Regions from separate parts of the Sulfitobacter sp. TCYB15 genome, predicted to be linked through region 4. Evidence: riboswitches for the same ligand, from Rfam matches in the RefSeq annotation. Region 4 holds a riboswitch; each other region holds the start of a gene.
The links. A riboswitch is a leader RNA that binds a small molecule or an ion and turns the genes downstream of it on or off. The one in region 4 is predicted to bind cobalamin.
Positions count from the first base shown of each region.

Region 1: it holds a riboswitch for cobalamin, as region 4 does, so the genes downstream of both, bluB (5,6-dimethylbenzimidazole synthase) here and ABM428_RS07025 (ABC transporter substrate-binding protein) in region 4, are expected to answer to the same signal.
Region 2: it holds a riboswitch for cobalamin, as region 4 does, so the genes downstream of both, ABM428_RS14265 (DUF1636 domain-containing protein) here and ABM428_RS07025 (ABC transporter substrate-binding protein) in region 4, are expected to answer to the same signal.
Region 3: it holds a riboswitch for cobalamin, as region 4 does, so the genes downstream of both, ABM428_RS14330 (energy-coupling factor ABC transporter permease) here and ABM428_RS07025 (ABC transporter substrate-binding protein) in region 4, are expected to answer to the same signal.

Region 1 covers NZ_CP159193.1:1,041,066-1,045,273, forward strand. The annotation lists gene ABM428_RS05020 (BCCT family transporter) at 1-514, opposite strand, end outside; gene ABM428_RS05025 (hypothetical protein) at 881-1,642, shown strand; cobalamin riboswitch at 1,679-1,857, shown strand; gene bluB (5,6-dimethylbenzimidazole synthase) at 1,907-2,587, shown strand; gene ABM428_RS05035 (hypothetical protein) at 2,826-3,824, shown strand; tRNA gene ABM428_RS05040 (tRNA-Thr) at 4,013-4,087, opposite strand; gene ABM428_RS05045 (hypothetical protein) at 4,172-4,208, shown strand, end outside.
Region 2 covers NZ_CP159193.1:2,932,695-2,936,902, reverse strand. The annotation lists gene cobN (cobaltochelatase subunit CobN) at 1-502, opposite strand, end outside; gene cobW (cobalamin biosynthesis protein CobW) at 509-1,543, opposite strand; gene ABM428_RS14265 (DUF1636 domain-containing protein) at 1,540-1,920, opposite strand; cobalamin riboswitch at 2,014-2,232, opposite strand; gene ABM428_RS14260 (cobyric acid synthase) at 2,399-3,859, shown strand; gene ABM428_RS14255 (biotin transporter BioY) at 3,955-4,208, shown strand, end outside.
Region 3 covers NZ_CP159193.1:2,945,853-2,950,060, forward strand. The annotation lists gene cobM (precorrin-4 C(11)-methyltransferase) at 1-89, shown strand, start outside; gene ABM428_RS14320 (cobyrinate a,c-diamide synthase) at 86-1,411, shown strand; gene cobA (uroporphyrinogen-III C-methyltransferase) at 1,408-2,124, shown strand; cobalamin riboswitch at 2,151-2,367, shown strand; gene ABM428_RS14330 (energy-coupling factor ABC transporter permease) at 2,440-3,123, shown strand; gene cobF (precorrin-6A synthase (deacetylating)) at 3,185-3,937, shown strand; gene cueR (Cu(I)-responsive transcriptional regulator) at 3,947-4,208, opposite strand, start outside.
Region 4 covers NZ_CP159193.1:1,469,140-1,473,347, reverse strand. The annotation lists gene ABM428_RS07040 (AraC family transcriptional regulator) at 1-655, opposite strand, end outside; gene ABM428_RS07035 (SDR family oxidoreductase) at 823-1,770, shown strand; tRNA gene ABM428_RS07030 (tRNA-Glu) at 1,955-2,029, shown strand; cobalamin riboswitch at 2,152-2,351, shown strand; gene ABM428_RS07025 (ABC transporter substrate-binding protein) at 2,495-3,511, shown strand; gene ABM428_RS07020 (iron ABC transporter permease) at 3,532-4,208, shown strand, end outside.

The DNA of each region.
Region 1 (4,208 bases), 430 kb from region 4:
CGCCCAAAGGTGCCCAATCGGTGCGCAGGCCGTCTTCGCCAACAGCAGTGCCACCCATGGAGCTCGAGAAATGCGATAGCGGTTCAGAGACGCCATAGAACATCAGACCGATGCCCATGCCCGCCGCGAACAGCATCGAGAACCATCCAAGGTAGGTGTAGTCGGGGCTTGCTTCGGCCCCGCCAAGACGCACACGGCCCAAAGGCGTGACGATCAGGAACAGGCAGAACAGCACAAAGATGTTGCCGGCAGAGATAAAGAACCAGTCAAAGCCCTTTGTCACCGACGAAAACAGCCATGTGAACAGCGCGCCAGACTGTTCGGGCAGCGCGAGTGTATAGAATACAAAGGCAACAATACACACACCCGAGATCGCGAAGACCGGGTTGTGAATGTCGAAGCCGAAGGGCCCCACGCTGCCTTCTTTGTTGTCTTGGCCGATCTCGTAATCCGTGTCGATTACGGCAGCGGCCCCGTCGGGTGTCGGGATACCCGGCGACGTTTCATCTGTCATTAGATGCTCTCCATTTTATGTATTTGCGACTAATCATAGCGCAACTCCGACAAAACGACCACCGCTGCGCGGGAATTAAGTAAATGAATATCATGGCTTAGCCCCCGGATGCGGGCTTGACGCCCCGTTTGCGGGTCGCGGGCTATGCGTTTTTTCCGTGGTTTACCGCGAATCCCCTCTTTGGATTCGGGTGAAACACCGGGGCGGATCCGCGTGCCACACTGCCCAAGCCCGTCTGAACGGAGGGGGCAACCGCACCGCGGGATAGCGCCCTATCCCAAAAGATATGCCGTCCTATCCGTCCATGGCCCCGACCCACCTGCTTGCGCAAATGAAAGCGCGGGCGTCTGCGGTCACCATGGTCCCATGACAAATTTTTTCATCATGGGGGATGATATGAAAGTTACTTGCACACTACCAATTATCGCAACCGCGGCACTTCTGGCCGCTACCACTGTCAGCGCCGAAGGGTTCAGCCTGTCCGGTGCGCGCTCTGCCATGCAAAGCGACATCTCGTTCAACGTCATGCAATCCGCAGGGCAGGGCCAGATCAAGCTGCGCCATAAGACCCAGCCCAAAGCGCAGGTCCGGTCCAAAACCGTGAGCAGCCGCAGCCGGTCTTTCCAAGAGCTCAGCGGGGTCAGCACTGCCGCGGACCTCAAAAGCCTCATCGCTTGGGCCGAGGCGGGCCCAAAGGGTTATGACGCCGTGCAATACGGGGCCAAACGGCTGCCGCCACAGCGTCCGACGCAAATGACCATCGGCGAGATCTACCGCTGGATCGACCGCACGCCGGGCCAACCGCATGCCATCGGTCGATACCAGTTCATTCCATCCACGCTGCGCAGTCTGGTGCGACAGGCGGGCCTGAGCAAGAATGACCGCTTTACCTCGGCGGTTCAGGACGGGCTGGCGGATATCCTTTTGGTCGACGCGGGGTTTAACGCCTTCAAGAAAGGCAAGATCAGCCGCCACCGCTTTATGGAAAACCTTGCACGTATCTGGGCCGGTTTCCCGACCTCTAACGGGCGATCCTATTATCACGGCTATGCAGGCAACAAGGCCGTCATCTCGTGGAACGAGTTCGACGCCGTAATGAAGAAGATTTTCGCAACCAAACGCGGTTGACCCCCGCGTTAGGGCTTGTTCCGGGCGGACAGCCGTGGCCCAATGTCCGGGTCTGGTGTCCGCCTCGCGGAAGAATCGGGAAGCTGGTGAAACTCCGGCACGTGCCCAACGCTGTAATGGGGATGGTTTGCGCATAGGCCACTGGACTATTCCGGGAAGGCGCGCGGACCAGACGACCCTAAGTCAGAAGACCGGCCAGACAGTACAGCTTGCCCCGCATGGACAGCGGGATTGGCGCATAAACGTATTGTTGGGGACTGAACAATGCCGATACCCTCTGCGCTGGCACCCGCCGCGCCTTTTTCAGATGCTGAACGCGACGCCGTCTACAAGGCGATCTTCACCCGCCGCGATGTACGTGATCAGTTTTTACCCGATCCAGTGGCCGAGGACGTGTTGCACCGCATACTGACCGCCGCGCATCACGCACCGTCAGTCGGGTTGTCACAGCCGTGGAATTTCATCGTCATCCGCGATCAGGCCGCACGCGATCAGGTCTGGCAAGCCTTCAACCGCGCCAACGAGGAAGCCGCGCAGATGTTCGAGGGCGACCGCCAGACAAGCTACAGGTCGCTGAAGCTCGAAGGTATCCGCAAGGCACCGGTCAATATCTGCGTGACCTGTGACCGCAGCCGTGGCGGTAAGGTCGTGCTGGGGCGCACCCATAATCAAAGCATGGATCTTTATAGCACCGTCTGCGCGATCCAGAACCTCTGGCTTGCCGCCCGCGCCGAGGGCATCGGGATGGGCTGGGTCAGCGTGTTCCGCGATGCCGATCTGCGTGACCTGCTGAAGATCCCCGACCGGATAGAGATCGTCGGCTACCTCTGTCTGGGTCACGTGGACGAGCTTTACCAGACGCCCGAACTTGAGGTGAAAGGCTGGAGCAAGCGGCTCCCCGTGGACGAGATGATCTTTGACGGTACGTGGCAGGGCGACCTGTAGTCACTGCCCGTCCCGCTCACCTTGTCATCTCCCGCAGTACGGGTAATTTGCGCGGTCAGCGGAACTATGCCGGTTCCCTGACGTTGCCTTTGTGAAGCCAGTGCATCCCGCGTCTGGCACGCAAAGAGGAAGTATTCAAAATGGGCGGTATCATTTATCTCGTTGGTCTTGTGGTCGTGGTTATGGCGGTGCTGTCGCTGGTCGGCTTGGCGTAATCAAACGCCGGGGAGGCATTTACATGAACACGACACTCACTGAAAAAACTGCCGATGGATCCTATGTCGACTGGCCCGCAATTTTCGCGGGCACCGTTGTCGCTGTGGCAATCGGCCTTTTGCTGACCACCTTCGGCGCGGCACTTGGCCTGTCGTCGATCACGCTGGACGGAACCGACAATTCATCGACGCTTGAACTGGTTGTGACCGCGCTGTGGATGGTGATCACGCTGGTCGCCTCCTATCTGGCCGGTGGTTATATCGCGGGCCGCATGCGCCGCCGCGTCGAAAGCGCTACGGATGATGAAGTCACTTCACGTGACGGGATCAACGGTCTGGTTGTTTGGGGCCTCGGCTCTGTGATCACCGCCGTGATGCTATCCAGCGCGCTGAGCTTTGCAGCCAATACCGCGGGCAATGTTGCTGCGGGTGCAGGCAAAGCAGCTGGTACGGTCGTCGAAGCTGCGGGCTCTGCCGTGGGAGGTGCTGCCTCCGGACTGGCCGATGCGGCGGGTGCTGCAATCCCGGATGAGGCCAAGAATGATCCGACCGATTACCTGTCGAACCAGCTTTTGCGCCCCAATCAGGTCGACCCGTTGACAGCCGATCCCGAGCAATTGGCAGAGCAGACCGCCAGCATCGTCGCGAATATCTACCGCACGGGTGAGGTGAGCGAGGAAGACCGGACCTATCTTGCCGGCGCTGTTGCCGCACGCACCGATCTGACCCAAGCTCAGGCGAAAGAGCGTGTGGACCAGATCGTGACCCAAGCGCAGGAAGCGCGTCAGGAAGTCGAAGACGCTGTAGCCGCTGCCAAGGCCGAGGCTGAACAGGCCGCAGCAGAGGCGAAAGAAGCAGCGGTTGAAGCTGCGCAAACCGCGCGTAACGCCGGTATCCTGACCGCCTTTGTGCTGGCCGCCGCGTCGCTGATTGCCGGTGTGGCATCCTTTGCAGGGTCGGTCCACGGGGGCCGCCACCGCGATCAGGGCCGTCTGTTTGCCGGTCTGACATATCGCGGCTAAATTGCTTCACGTGAAAATCAAAACCCCGGCGGCGCAAGTGGTCGGGGTTTTCTTATGCCATCGTGATTCGGGATGTTTCGGGGCAGGGGGCGCTGCGACGACTTCAGGCGCATCCATGGCACATGCCAAAACCGCAACGCCAGATAAATAAGGCATCAGGGCAAAGCGATATGTTTAAAGGGGGGATCTGGTGCTGAAGGGGAGGATTGAACTCCCGACCTCGTCATTACCAATGACGCGCTCTACCACTGAGCTACTCCAGCACTGTGGGCGGGTGATTAGACCCATTCGCAATATGGTGCAAGCGTAATCTGGACCATATCGGTCCGCTGCGCTAGACAATCGACATGTCAAAGGATACCGCCCCACAAAAGCCGCCAAAAC
Region 2 (4,208 bases), 1.5 Mb from region 4:
CCGGCCCCGCGTAAAGCCCCGCGGCCAGCGACAGCTGCGCCAGTGCCGCCTGCGCAGCCACCGCGCCGCCCGTATCGCACAGATGTTGCAAGCGTCTTAACGTCGAATGCGGCAGCGTCGACAGCGCGTCGAGCCGCGGGTCGGGTTGCCCGTCCGCAGGCAGCACCGCCAGCGCGATCTGCTGTTTGCGCGCCATATCCTGCAAGGTCGCCAGCCCGTAAGGCCAATAGCTTTCCCCCCCGATCAGCCGCACCAATACCGCCTTGGCCCCCGCAAGGGTCTGTTCGGCATAGGTATCGACCGACAACGGATGTTTCAGCGCGACCAGATTGGCCAGCCGCAACGACGGCAAGCCCCCTTCCGCACGATGCCAGCCTGCCGCGAAAGCCCCCAGATCACTGTCCGAAAAGGACAGCACCACCAGATCCGCCGGCGTCTGCCCCAGGTCTTGGGGCAGATCGCTTTGGTCCAGTCCGTGGCTTTCGCGAAAGACGACATGCATGGCGGCTTAGCCCTCCAGCACCGCGCGGATCGCGGCTTCGTTCACGTGATCATGCTCCGCGATCACAACCAGCTGGCTGCGGCGCGGCATGTCCCCCCAAGGGCGGTCGAACTGGCTGCGCACACGCTCGCCCACGGCCTGCACCAGCAGACGCATCGGTTTGTCCTGCACCGCGATATAGCCTTTGACGCGCAGGATTTTCTGCTCGCGCGCCAAGCGCAACACGGCGGCCTCAAGCGTGGCGACATCGGCGACTTCGCCCATGTCGATCACCACGCTTTCAAAGTCGTCATGTTCGTGATCGTCATGCCCGTCGTGGTGGCTGGGGCGCGCGTCGATGTCATCTTCGGCGGCGGCTTCCAGACCCAGCACAACGCGGGGGTCGATCACGCCTTCGGTCATCGGAATGATCGGCAGCTTGCGCGGCGCATGCGCCTCGATCACCTTGCGCGCGGCCTCGACGCCGTCGGGGCCTGCCAGATCGGCCTTGGACAGCAGCACGATGTCGGCGCAGGCGATCTGGTCTTCAAACACCTCGGACAAAGGCGTTTCGTGGTCCAGACTGTCGTCAGCATCGCGTTGCGCGGCCACGGCCTCCAGATCGGGGGCGAACTGCCCGCTGACCACGGCTTCGGCATCGGCCAGCGTAATCACGCCGTCCACGGTGATGCGCGACCGGATCGCTGGCCAGTCAAACGCCTTGAGCAAGGGCTTTGGCAGCGCTAGCCCCGACGTCTCGATCAGGATATGATCAGGCGTTTCAGGCAGGGCCATCAGCGCTTCGATGGTGGGGATGAAGTCATCGGCCACGGTGCAGCAGATACAGCCGTTTGCCAGCTCGACGATGTTCTCGGCGGGGCAATTGTCAATCGCGCAGGATTTCAGGATGTCGCCATCCACACCGGCAGTGCCGAATTCATTGACCAGCACGGCCAGACGCTTGGAGCCCGCGTTCTCCATCAGGTGACGGATAAAGGTGGTTTTGCCAGCGCCCAGAAAGCCGGTGATCACGGTAACGGGGATTTTGGTAAGGTTGGTCATTCGGTAGGCTCCTGTGGGGGAATGCGGGCGATGGATTGTTTGCGGAAGACCACGGGGCGTTCGCGCCAGGGCACCACGCCATCAGAGGTCTGGGCATAGGCAGAGACGCCCTTCACGATATCGGACAAATGCGCGTCCGTGTCGAGATCGCCGTACACATAGGTCCAGCGCGACGGGCCACCCGACAGGACCATCGAACAGCCCCGCGAACAGGCCGACAGACATTCGGCTCCGCGCAGCTGCACACCGTCGGGCAGATGCCCCGACAGCGCGTCAAACAGCTGTTGCCCGGGGCGCGGCGCGTCCTCGGCGGTGATCTGACCTGCGCGACAGGTGGTGCAGATGGTGACGGTGACCGGTTGATCCGTGGTGGTCATATCTTGCCTCATACGTCGATGGGCCAAGGGGGATCGCCAGCAGCGAACGACATGCGAACAGCGTTCTAGGCCAGTCGCGAAACACCCCGTTCGCCCGTTACAAACTATGCTGGCAGGTCTCCCGGCTTGCGGATCTAAGGCAGCTTGCCTTGCGAACCTTCACCTTCCCAGCCTGCGGGCCAGTGGTTGAAAGTTCTCTCCGGTCACGGTCGCGGGGGCGGCTGCGCTTGGCGCTGACCCAAGGCTGGATCAATGCGTATCGCGTTCCCTCTTCGCCTGTCTAGGACAGGAACCAACATACGCCCTGCATTGGTCATTTGCCCGCCCCTGTCAAGCTGCGCCTGTCATAACGCAGGGGCCAAACCCGCTTTGCGCCGATTTTCCCGCGGGCGACCAATGCGCAGGGCCGCGCGCGGATGCTTGACGGGATCACCGCAGGCTGACACCAAGGGCTGCACAAAAAACACGAGGTCCCGCCATGCCCACCCGCGCCATCATGATCCAGGGCACCGGATCGAATGTGGGGAAATCCATGCTGGTGGCGGGCCTGTGCCGCGCGGCGACGCGTCGGGGGCTTTCCGTCGCGCCGTTCAAGCCGCAGAACATGTCGAACAACGCCGCCGTCACCGAGGACGGCGGAGAGATCGGCCGCGCCCAAGCTCTGCAAGCGATCGCCTGCGGGCGGCCCCTGTCGGTGCATATGAACCCCATCCTGCTGAAGCCCGAAACCGACAGCGGATCGCAGGTGATCGTGCAAGGGCAGCGCCATAGCACCCTGCAAGCGCGTGACTTCAGCAAGGCCCGCGCAGGGCTGATGACCCCCGTGCTTCAAAGCTTCGGAATCCTCGGGCAAAGCGCCGATCTGATCATCGTCGAAGGCGCCGGCAGCCCGGCAGAGGTAAACCTACGCCAGAACGACCTTGCCAATATGGGCTTTGCCCGCGCCGCAGGTGTACCCGTTGTTTTGGCCGGAGACATCAACCGTGGCGGCGTCATCGCCCAGATCGTGGGCACCCAAGTGGTAATGGACCCGGAAGACGCGGCGATGATCACCGGCTTTCTAGTCAACAAGTTCCGCGGCGATGTCAGCCTTTTTGACGACGGCTACCGCGAGATTGAACGCCGCACCGGCTGGACGGGGTTCGGCACATTGCCGTGGTTTGCCAACGCGCATCTGCTGCCCGCCGAAGACGCGGTGGACCTGTCGCGCGCCCCCTCCGACGGCGGGTTCCACATCGTCTGCCCCATGCTCTCGCGCATCTCGAACTTCGACGACCTCGACCCGCTGGCGGCGGAGCCGTCGGTGCGGCTGACCATGGTCCCCCCCGGCACGCCGCTGCCCGCGGACGCCGATCTGGTGATCCTGCCGGGCACGAAATCCACCCGCGGCGATCTGGCTTTTCTGCGCGCCCAAGGCTGGGACATCGACCTTTATGCTCATGTGCGGCGCGGCGGCGCGGTGCTGGGAATTTGCGGCGGCTACCAGATGCTGGGACGGTTTATCGAGGATCCGCAGGGCTTCGAGGGCCCCGCGGGCCGCGAAGAGGGGCTGGGCCTGCTGGATGTCGAAACCCGCATGGCCCCGGACAAGACCCTGACCCGCGTCACCGCCGACCATGCCGCCACGGGCACGCAGATCGACGGCTATGAAATCCACATCGGTCAGACGGTGGGGGCCGATTGCGCCACGCCCTTTGCGCATATCAACGGCACCCCCGACGGGGCAGGGTCGCGCGATGGCAAGATCACCGGCACCTATCTGCACGGGCTCTTTACCAACGATAGTTTCCGCAGTGCCTGGTTGGCGCAACTGGGGCTGGGGGCAGGGCCGACCTCCTACAGTCAGACCGTGGAAGATACGCTCGACGCGCTGGCCGACCATATGGAAACCCATCTGGACGTGTCCGCCCTGCTGGCCTGTGCCGCACCGGTTGCATAACACCCGCGCTGACCTTTGGTCACGATCACGACGCTTGCTTAATTTTGTGATCGCGGGGATACATGCCGTCAAATTTACGCAAAGGACCCTTTGTTATGGAACGTAACCTGACCCTCGTTGCGCTGTTCGCTGCCCTGATTGCAGCACTTGCGTTGATCCCGAAATTCTCGCTTGGCTTTGGCGTGCCGATCACGGCGCAAAGCTTGGGCATCATGCTTTGCGGGACCGTGCTGGGGGCCAAACGCGGCGCGCTGGCCGTGCTGCTCTTCTTGCTGCTGGTCGCTTTGGGGCTGCCGCTTCTGGCCGGTGGCAACGGGGGGCTGGGTGCCTTCATGCTGCCGTCCTCGGG
Region 3 (4,208 bases), 1.5 Mb from region 4:
TCCGCGAAAGCTGTCTGTACGCTGGCGATTACGACCGCCGTTTCCGCCCCGTGGGCACAGAGCCGCGCTTTCCAGAGGGCACAGAATGATCGAGACAACGCAACTGCCCAAGGGCCTGATGATCTCGGCCCCGGCGTCGGGCACGGGCAAGACCACCTTGATGCTGGGCCTGCTCAACGCGCTCAGCCGTCGCGGCGTCGACGTGCGCCCGTTCAAGAGCGGGCCGGATTACATCGACCCCGGTTTCCACCGCGCGGCCTGCGGGCGGTCGTCCTATAATATCGATAGCTGGGCCATGGGCTCGGGCGTGTTGTGCAATCTGATCGGCACCGCCCATGGCGGCGATCTGGCCCTGATCGAAGGGTCAATGGGGCTGTTCGATGGTGTGGCGCAACCGGGGGAAACCTCGAACGGGGCGAGCGCGGATATCTCTGCCATGACGGGCTGGCCGGTGGTGTTGCTGCTGGATGTATCGGGTCAGGCGCAATCGGCTGCGGCCACCGCCCTTGGGTTCAAGACGATGCGCCCGGATGTGCATGTCGCGGGTGTGGTGCTGAACAAGGTCGCCAGCCCCCGCCACGAGGCGCTGCTGCGTCTGGGGATGGAGCAGGTCGGCATCCCCGTTCTGGGCGCGCTGCCCCGACAGGGATCGGTCACGCTGCCGGAACGTCACTTGGGTCTGGTGCAGGCCGAGGAACAGCCCGAGCTGATGAAGCTGCTGGATGCGGCAGGTGACTTCATCGCGCAGCATATCGATCTTGATCTGATCGTCTCTGCCGCCCAAGGGCGCAGTATCCCCGACGGGCCAGATGTGTTGCCCCCGCCCCCCGGTCAACGGATCGCTTTGGCCAAGGACGCCGCGTTTTCGTTCATCTATCCGCATTTGCTGGACCACTGGATCGCCGCGGGTGCGCAGGTGTTGCCCTTCTCGCCGCTGGCGGATGAGGCACCGGACGACAGCGCCGACATCTGCTGGCTGCCCGGTGGCTATCCCGAGCTGCATGCCGGACGCCTTGCCGCTGCCGCGCAGTTCCGCGACAGCCTGCAACAGTTCGCCACGACGCGCCCGGTGCATGGGGAATGCGGGGGCTATATGGCGATGGGGGCCGGGTTGGTCGACAAGGAAGGCGTGCGGCACCAGATGGCGGGGCTGCTGGGGCTGGAAACCAGCTATGAGAAGCGCAAGATGCATCTGGGCTACCGGCTTGCCACGCTGAACGAACCCGGCCCCGGCTATGACGCGGGCGCGCGGTTGCGCGGGCATGAATTCCACTATTCTACGATCCTGTCGCAACCAGATACGCCGCTGGCGCGGGTGGTCGATGCCAATGGGGCCGAAGTGCCCGAGACAGGCTCGCGCCGCGGCCATGCCACCGGCACGTTCTTTCACCTGATTGCGGGGGCGTCATGAGCGGTTTTGTCTCTTTCGTATCCTCCGGTCCAGGTGATCCTGAACTGCTGACCGTGAAGGCGGTAAAGCGGTTGCAAGAGGCCGAAGTCGTGCTGTTCGACGATCTGTCGGCGGGTCCTATCCTTGAACATGTCTCGCCCGAGGCGGATCTGATCGGGGTGGGCAAACGCGCCGGACGGCTGTCTCCGAAGCAGGATCACGTGAGCCGCCTGCTGGTCGAACACGCATTGACCGGCGCGCGGGTGGTGCGGCTCAAAAGCGGGGACGCGGGCGTGTTTGGCCGGCTTGAAGAAGAGCTGACCGCGCTGAAAGCGGCAGGCGTCGCCTTCGAGATCATCCCCGGCGTCACGGCGGCGTCTTCGGCGGCGGCGGCGGCGATGATCCCGCTGACCCGGCGGCTGACCGCGCGGCGGGTGCAATTCATCACCGGCCACGGCGAATCGGGTGCCTTGCCCGAAGATCTGAATATGGCGGCGCTGGCCGACCCTACGGCGACCACGGTCGTCTACATGGGGCGGCGCACCTTTGCGGATTTCGCCGCGCGGCTGATCGAGGCGGGCTTGCCCCCCTCGACCCCTGCCCTGCTGGCAGAGGCGGTATCGACCCCCGATCAAAAGCTGAGCCGCCACACCGTGGAAAGCCTTGCCCATCTGCCGCTAGATCCCGCAACGTCAGCGCCTGCGCTGATCCTTTACGGGCCTTTGACCGAATAGATGACTTGACAAAACCGGCCCGAAAATGACCACCTATTCCGGACGGTTCCCCGTGCGCCTTCGGGCAATCGGGGTGAAAAGGGAATACGGTGCGGTGCCAAAGCAAAGGTGCCAAATCCGGAACTGCCCCCGCACCTGTAAGTGAAGAGCAACCCGCATTGCCACTGGGCCAGACCGCCTGGGAAGGCGCGGCACGCATGGACGCACAAAGTCAGGAGACCTGCCGTCATGGGGATGATCCCCGATCCAACTGGCTGCCCCCCCGGGGCGGCTTTCACATTATGCCGTCGGGGAAGACGGTAAGGAGACCTGAATATGCATATCGAACCCGAAGTCGTGACCGGCGCCAAGCTGGTCCTGTCCTATGGCACCGCCGCCGGTGCTGCGGCCTATACCGCGAAAACCGCAATGGACTCTGTCCGTGAGAAAGGCGTCGTGCCTTTTGCTGGCGGGGCCATGGTGGCCACCGCGCTGACCTTTGTCTTTTTTCAGGTCTTCCCGCATTTCCCCGTGGGCGTGAGCGAAGTGCACCTGATCCTAGGGTCGACCCTGTTCCTGCTGTTCGGCGTGGCCCCTGCGGCTGCCGGTCTGGCGCTTGGTCTGCTGGCGCAGGGCGTGTTCTTTGCCCCCATCGACCTGCCGCAATACACGATGAACGTCACCACGCTGCTGGTGCCCTTGTTCATGGTCTCGGCGCTGGCCAAACGCATCATTGCGCCCAACACCGCCTATGTTGATCTGACCTATGTTCAAGCGCTCAAGCTGTCGACCGCGTTTCAGGCGGGCGTTGTGGGCTGGGTGGCGTTCTGGGCCATCTACGGTCAGGGCTTTGCCGCCAGCAACATCGCCGCTGTAGCCAGCTTTGGCGGGGCCTATATGATGGTCATCCTGATCGAGCCGCTGGTGGATCTGGCCGTGCTCGCCGCCGCGAAAACCCTGCGCGATTTCGCAGGCAGCGCGCTGTTCACCAAACGTCTGACACAGACTGCCGCTGAATAATCCAAGACCCGACGCGGCCCCCTACTCTGCGGGCCGCGTCACCCCCTGCCGGAGCCTCAAGATGTTTACGCTTTCACTGATCGGCATCGGGTCCGGCAATCCCAAACACCTGACATTACAAGCCATCGACGCGCTGAATGCCTGCGATGTGATCCTGATCCCGTCCAAGGGCGCGGGCAAGGATGATCTGGCTGGCCTGCGGCACGAGATTTGCGCCCAGGTGCTGCGGTCGGACGGGCCTGAAATTCACGAATTCACCCTGCCCAAACGCGACGCCGCCAACCCTGATTATCACGCGGGCGTCCACGATTGGCATGATGCCATTGCACAGGTCTGGCTGGCCGAGATGCAGCGCACCCTGCCCCAAGGCGGCCGTGTCGGCTTTCTCGTTTGGGGGGATCCATCGCTGTATGACAGCACCCTGCGCATTGCGGAGCGGTTGCAAAAGGTCGTCACACTCACCGTCGATGTCGTGCCGGGGATTACCTCGCTTCAGGTACTGACGGCGGGCCATGCGATCCCGCTGAACACCATCGGCAATCCCGTCACGATCACCACCGGACGGCAGCTGCGCGATCATGGTTGGCCGCAGGGTGTGGATACGATTGCCGTCATGCTGGACGGCACCTGCGCCTTCGAGGTGTTGCGGCAGCACAGCGACATACACATCTGGTGGACCGCCTATGCCGGCATGCCGAACGAGCGTCGCATCGCAGGCCCGCTGGATCAGGTCTGCGACCGCATCATCGCAACACGGGCAGAGGCCCGCGCCGCCCATGGCTGGATCATGGATATCTACCTGCTGCGCCGGTAGACACGCGCACTACAGCTTTTCGAGCCGTTGCAAGATCGGGCAGTCGGGGCGGTCATCGCCAGCGCATTCATGCACCAGATGGGTCAAGGTCTGACGAATATCTTGCAGGTCCGCGATCTTGCTTTCGATCTGCGCCAAATGTTGCTGGGCGATGGCACGGACATCGGCGCTGGCGCGATCCTGATCATCCCAAAGCGCCAGCAGGTCGCGGCAATTCTCGATCGTGAAGCCCAAGGCCCGCGCACGGCCCAGAAACGTCAGCTTGTGCACG
Region 4 (4,208 bases):
GGCTCATCCCGGCGCGGGACGCCATATCATCAATAGAGATCGGCGCGTCCAGGTGAGAGGATACATGCGCGATCGACCGTGCGATCGCATTGCCCGCGCCGAAGGCCTGTCTGGCAAAACGCCCTGCCTCCCCCTTCAGGATCGCGTAGTAAAGCTCGCGCAGCCGTGCCTCGCCAAGGATCGCCGTATCCGCCGGATTGCCACCCAATTGCAGCAAACGCAGCAGCGCGTCGGCAAAGGCATCATCCCAAGCGGCCAGCCTGATCCCCTGCGCGCGCAAACCGCCTTTGACCTCGGGAATCACATTGCCGGTATTTTCCATCTCCATCGACAGTTCTGTCATCATCCGCTTATCGAGCGAAATGATAACCCCGTAGAGCGGGCTTTCGGCAGAGGCGGTCGGCGTGCCCGCCTTCACCGGCATCGACATCGGGCAGCACATATATCGGCTGTCGTCATAAATGTACCTCTGCCCGTCCAGCACGGCCTCTTTCGCGCCGCTGACGATAGCAATAACGCTGGGTTCATAGACCGCCGGCACGCAAGGAATCGCCTGCGTGGCCCGAAACAGGCGCACCCCGTCAATGCCGGTTCCCGTCAGCCCCTCTTGGGTCGCGTTGTTTCGGATTAGCTGTCTGATCTGGTCTTTGCTCATGAGGGCAATCTACTGCGTCACATCCGCTTTTCGCAAGCGCGTGATACAATCAGGCAAGTATTCGCGACGATCTCGCCTGTTTTGAGAGCCAACCGAGAGCTATTTACCCTTCAACACCAAACACAGCGCGCATCGCTGCCGCGCTGACATCGAAAAGGAACATGACGATGAAGGACACGACTTTCGGACCCAAAGGCTGGACACCTGATCGCCTTGGATCGCTCAAGGGGAAAACATATCTCATCACCGGCACGACGGCCGGTGCGGGCTTTCAGGCCACGCGCATCCTGCTGTCCAAGGGGGCAAAAGTCGTCATGCTGAACCGCAACGCCGACAAATCCATCGCCGCGGTCAAAACGCTCAAGGACACGTTCGGTCCCAACGCCGAGGTGAGCTTTGTGCGGATGGATCTGTCAGATCTGGCCAGCGTGCGCGCCGCGGCGGAGGAGGTACAACGCACCGTTCCCCGGATTGACGCGCTGATCTGCAACGCAGCCATCGCACAGGTGCCGACACAGCAACTGACCGTTGACGGGTTCGAAAGCCAGCTTGGCACCAACCACTACGGACACTTCCTGCTGTGCGGGATGCTGTTTGATCGCATTCAGGAAAGTGCGGGCCGGATCGTTGTGGTGTCCAGCCTCGGGTACAACATGGGGATCAAGACGATACAGTTCGACGACATGAACTGGGACAAGAACTATAGCGCCAACGCGGTCTACAGCCAAAGCAAGCTGGCGCAGATGATGTTTGCCTATGAGCTTCAGGACCGGCAGAAAGCCACCGACAGCCGCGTTGAAGTGTACGTCTGCCACCCCGGCGCGTCGGCGACCTCGCTGATCAGCACAAGCGGCGGGCTTTTCACACGGGTCACCTGGTGGATGATGAGCAAGACGCCAATGGTGCAATCCGCCGAAAAAGGCGCGTATCCCGAGGTCATGTGCGCGACCGAAGACGGGTTGGCACAGCGCGCGCTTTATGGCCCGACCGGATGGCTGCAAACCGGAGGGCCCGTTGGCAAAGGCACGCTGAACCCTCATGCCTACGACAAACCCGTGATGGAGAAACTCTGGACCGTCTCCGAAAAAGCGACGGGTCTTCACTGGGAAATCTAAGGGAAACGCGCGCCCGCATCCCGAGCGCAGCGCGCGTTTCACGCGACGATCCCCCCTCGCCATACGCCCCTTGAAGTACGGCATTAAAATCTGTGATTTTTTTGCCGTATTTCCCCGCTTTCTCATGCGGCTTGCACTTGCGCCCGCCGATGGCTTTGCCTAAAGAAGCGCTCACAAGTTAAGTGGCCCGTTCGTCTATCGGTTAGGACGTCAGGTTTTCAACCTGAAAAGAGGGGTTCGACTCCCCTACGGGCTGCCACTTGGTTTTCCATCCCTTTGTTATTTGCCTCTCGCCCGTTCTGCGGAACCGTGGCCTGCGTTATTTGCCTTTGTCCCGCGATGACGACCGCAAAAACGCAACTTGACGGGTGGGCGGACAACTGTCATCGAAACCGGGTCGGTTTCCTTCGGGAAATAATAGGGAATTCGCCATCCGCGCTTTGGTGTGGATGAACCGGAACTGCCCCCGCAACTGTAGACGGTGAGCTACCTCCATCATGCCACTGGGCCTCAAGGTCCGGGAAGGCGGGGACAGCCGCGATCCGTCAGTCAGGAGACCTGCCGACACTGAACCTGAAACACCGGGCGGGGTTGCTCGGGAGAGGATGATGATGGGACCGGATCTTACCACACGCGCAGACCAAAATGCGCCCGCGCGCCATTTGGCTGGCCCCTTCTCTTTCTATTCAAAGACCCCGGCATCGGACCAACCGGAGCCCTTGATATGAAACCAGTTTTTTCCAGCCTGACCCTGATTGCGAGCCTTGCGGGCAGCACCGCGCTTGGCGCAGAGACAGACTATCCGCTGACCATCGACAACTGCGGCCATACGCTCAGCTTTGACGCGGCCCCCCAGACCACTGTGACCATCGGGCAATCCACGACAGAGATCCTGTATCTGCTGGGCCAGCAGGACCGGATCGCGGGAACCTCTGTCTGGTTCAGCCCCGTTTTGCCAGAGTTCAAAGAGACAAACGATGCGATTGAACGGCTGGCGGACAACGACCCCAGCTTTGAAAGCGTGTTGGGCAAACGCCCCGATCTGGTCACCGTTATGTATGAATGGCATGTCGGCCCCGAAGGTATGGTCGGCACCCGCGACAGCTTTCACGAGGTGGGCGTGCCGACCTATGTGATGCCCACCGATTGCGCGGCCAAGGATAACTCTGTCGGCGCGGACGGCACGCGATCTGAACTGTTCACGACCCAGCAGCTGTATACCAGCATCGAAGAGCTCGCCCGTATCTACAACGCGCAAGACGCCGGTGCCACGCTGCTGGCAGACCTGCAATCGCGCGAGGCAAAGGCGGTCGAGAAAGCCAAATCGCTGAACCTGCCCCAAGGCACCTCGGCGCTGTTCTGGTTCTCGTCGTCCGAGATGGCGGCGGACCCTTATGTGGCAGGTCAACAGGGTGTGCCCGCCTATATGATGGACAAGCTTGGCGTCGAAAACGTCGTGACCTCGGCCGAGGAATGGCCGCTGGTCGGATGGGAGACTCTGGCGAAATCCGACCCGACCTTCATCGTGCTCGCCAAAATGGACCGTCGCCGCTTCCCCGCGGATGACATCGAGAAAAAACGCACCTTCCTGATGAACGACCCCGTCGCCCGCGAGATGACCGCGGTGAAAGAGGGCCGCATCATCACCATGGACGCCCATGCGATGGACCCGACCGTGCGTGCGATCTATGCGCTGGAAACGATGGCTGACGCGCTGTCCGGTTTCGATCTAGCCAAATGACCGCAATCGACCGCTCTGTGATGCGCAGGCCGCAGTGGCACTGGTGGGTGATCATCCCGCCGGTGCTGCTGGCCGCATTGCTGTTTGGTGCGGCCATCGGCGAGGTCTCTATCCCGCCGCTGGTGGTGCTGAAGGTGCTGGCCAACAAGGCGCTGAACGCGGGCTATGCGGTGGACAAGATCGACGAGGGCATCGTGTGGAACTACCGCATGGCGCGGGCCGTGGTGGCGATGTGCTGTGGCGCCGGTCTGGCGCTGTCGGGCGTCGTGTTGCAAGCACTGCTGCGCAATGCGCTGGCGGATCCCTATCTGCTGGGCATCTCCGCGGGGGCGTCCACGGGTGCTGTGGCGGTGACCATCCTCGGGCTGGGGGGTGGTGCCATCTCGCTGTCTATCGGTGCGTTCAGCGGGGCGCTGGTGGCCTTTGCCTTTGTCGCCTTGCTGGCGCAGGCGGCAGGGGGCGGTGTGGGTCTGCAAGCCGCGGGCGTGATCGTGCTGGCCGGTATTGCGGGCAGCCAGATGTTCAACGCTCTGACCGCGCTGATGATCACGAAATCGGCCAATGCCGAACAGGCCCGTGCCATCATGTTCTGGCTTTTGGGGAATATGTCGGGCGTGCGCTGGCCCGATGTACTAAGCGCCCTGCCCGCGGCGATGATCGGGCTGCTGGCCTGCCTGTGGCACGCCCGCGCGCTGGA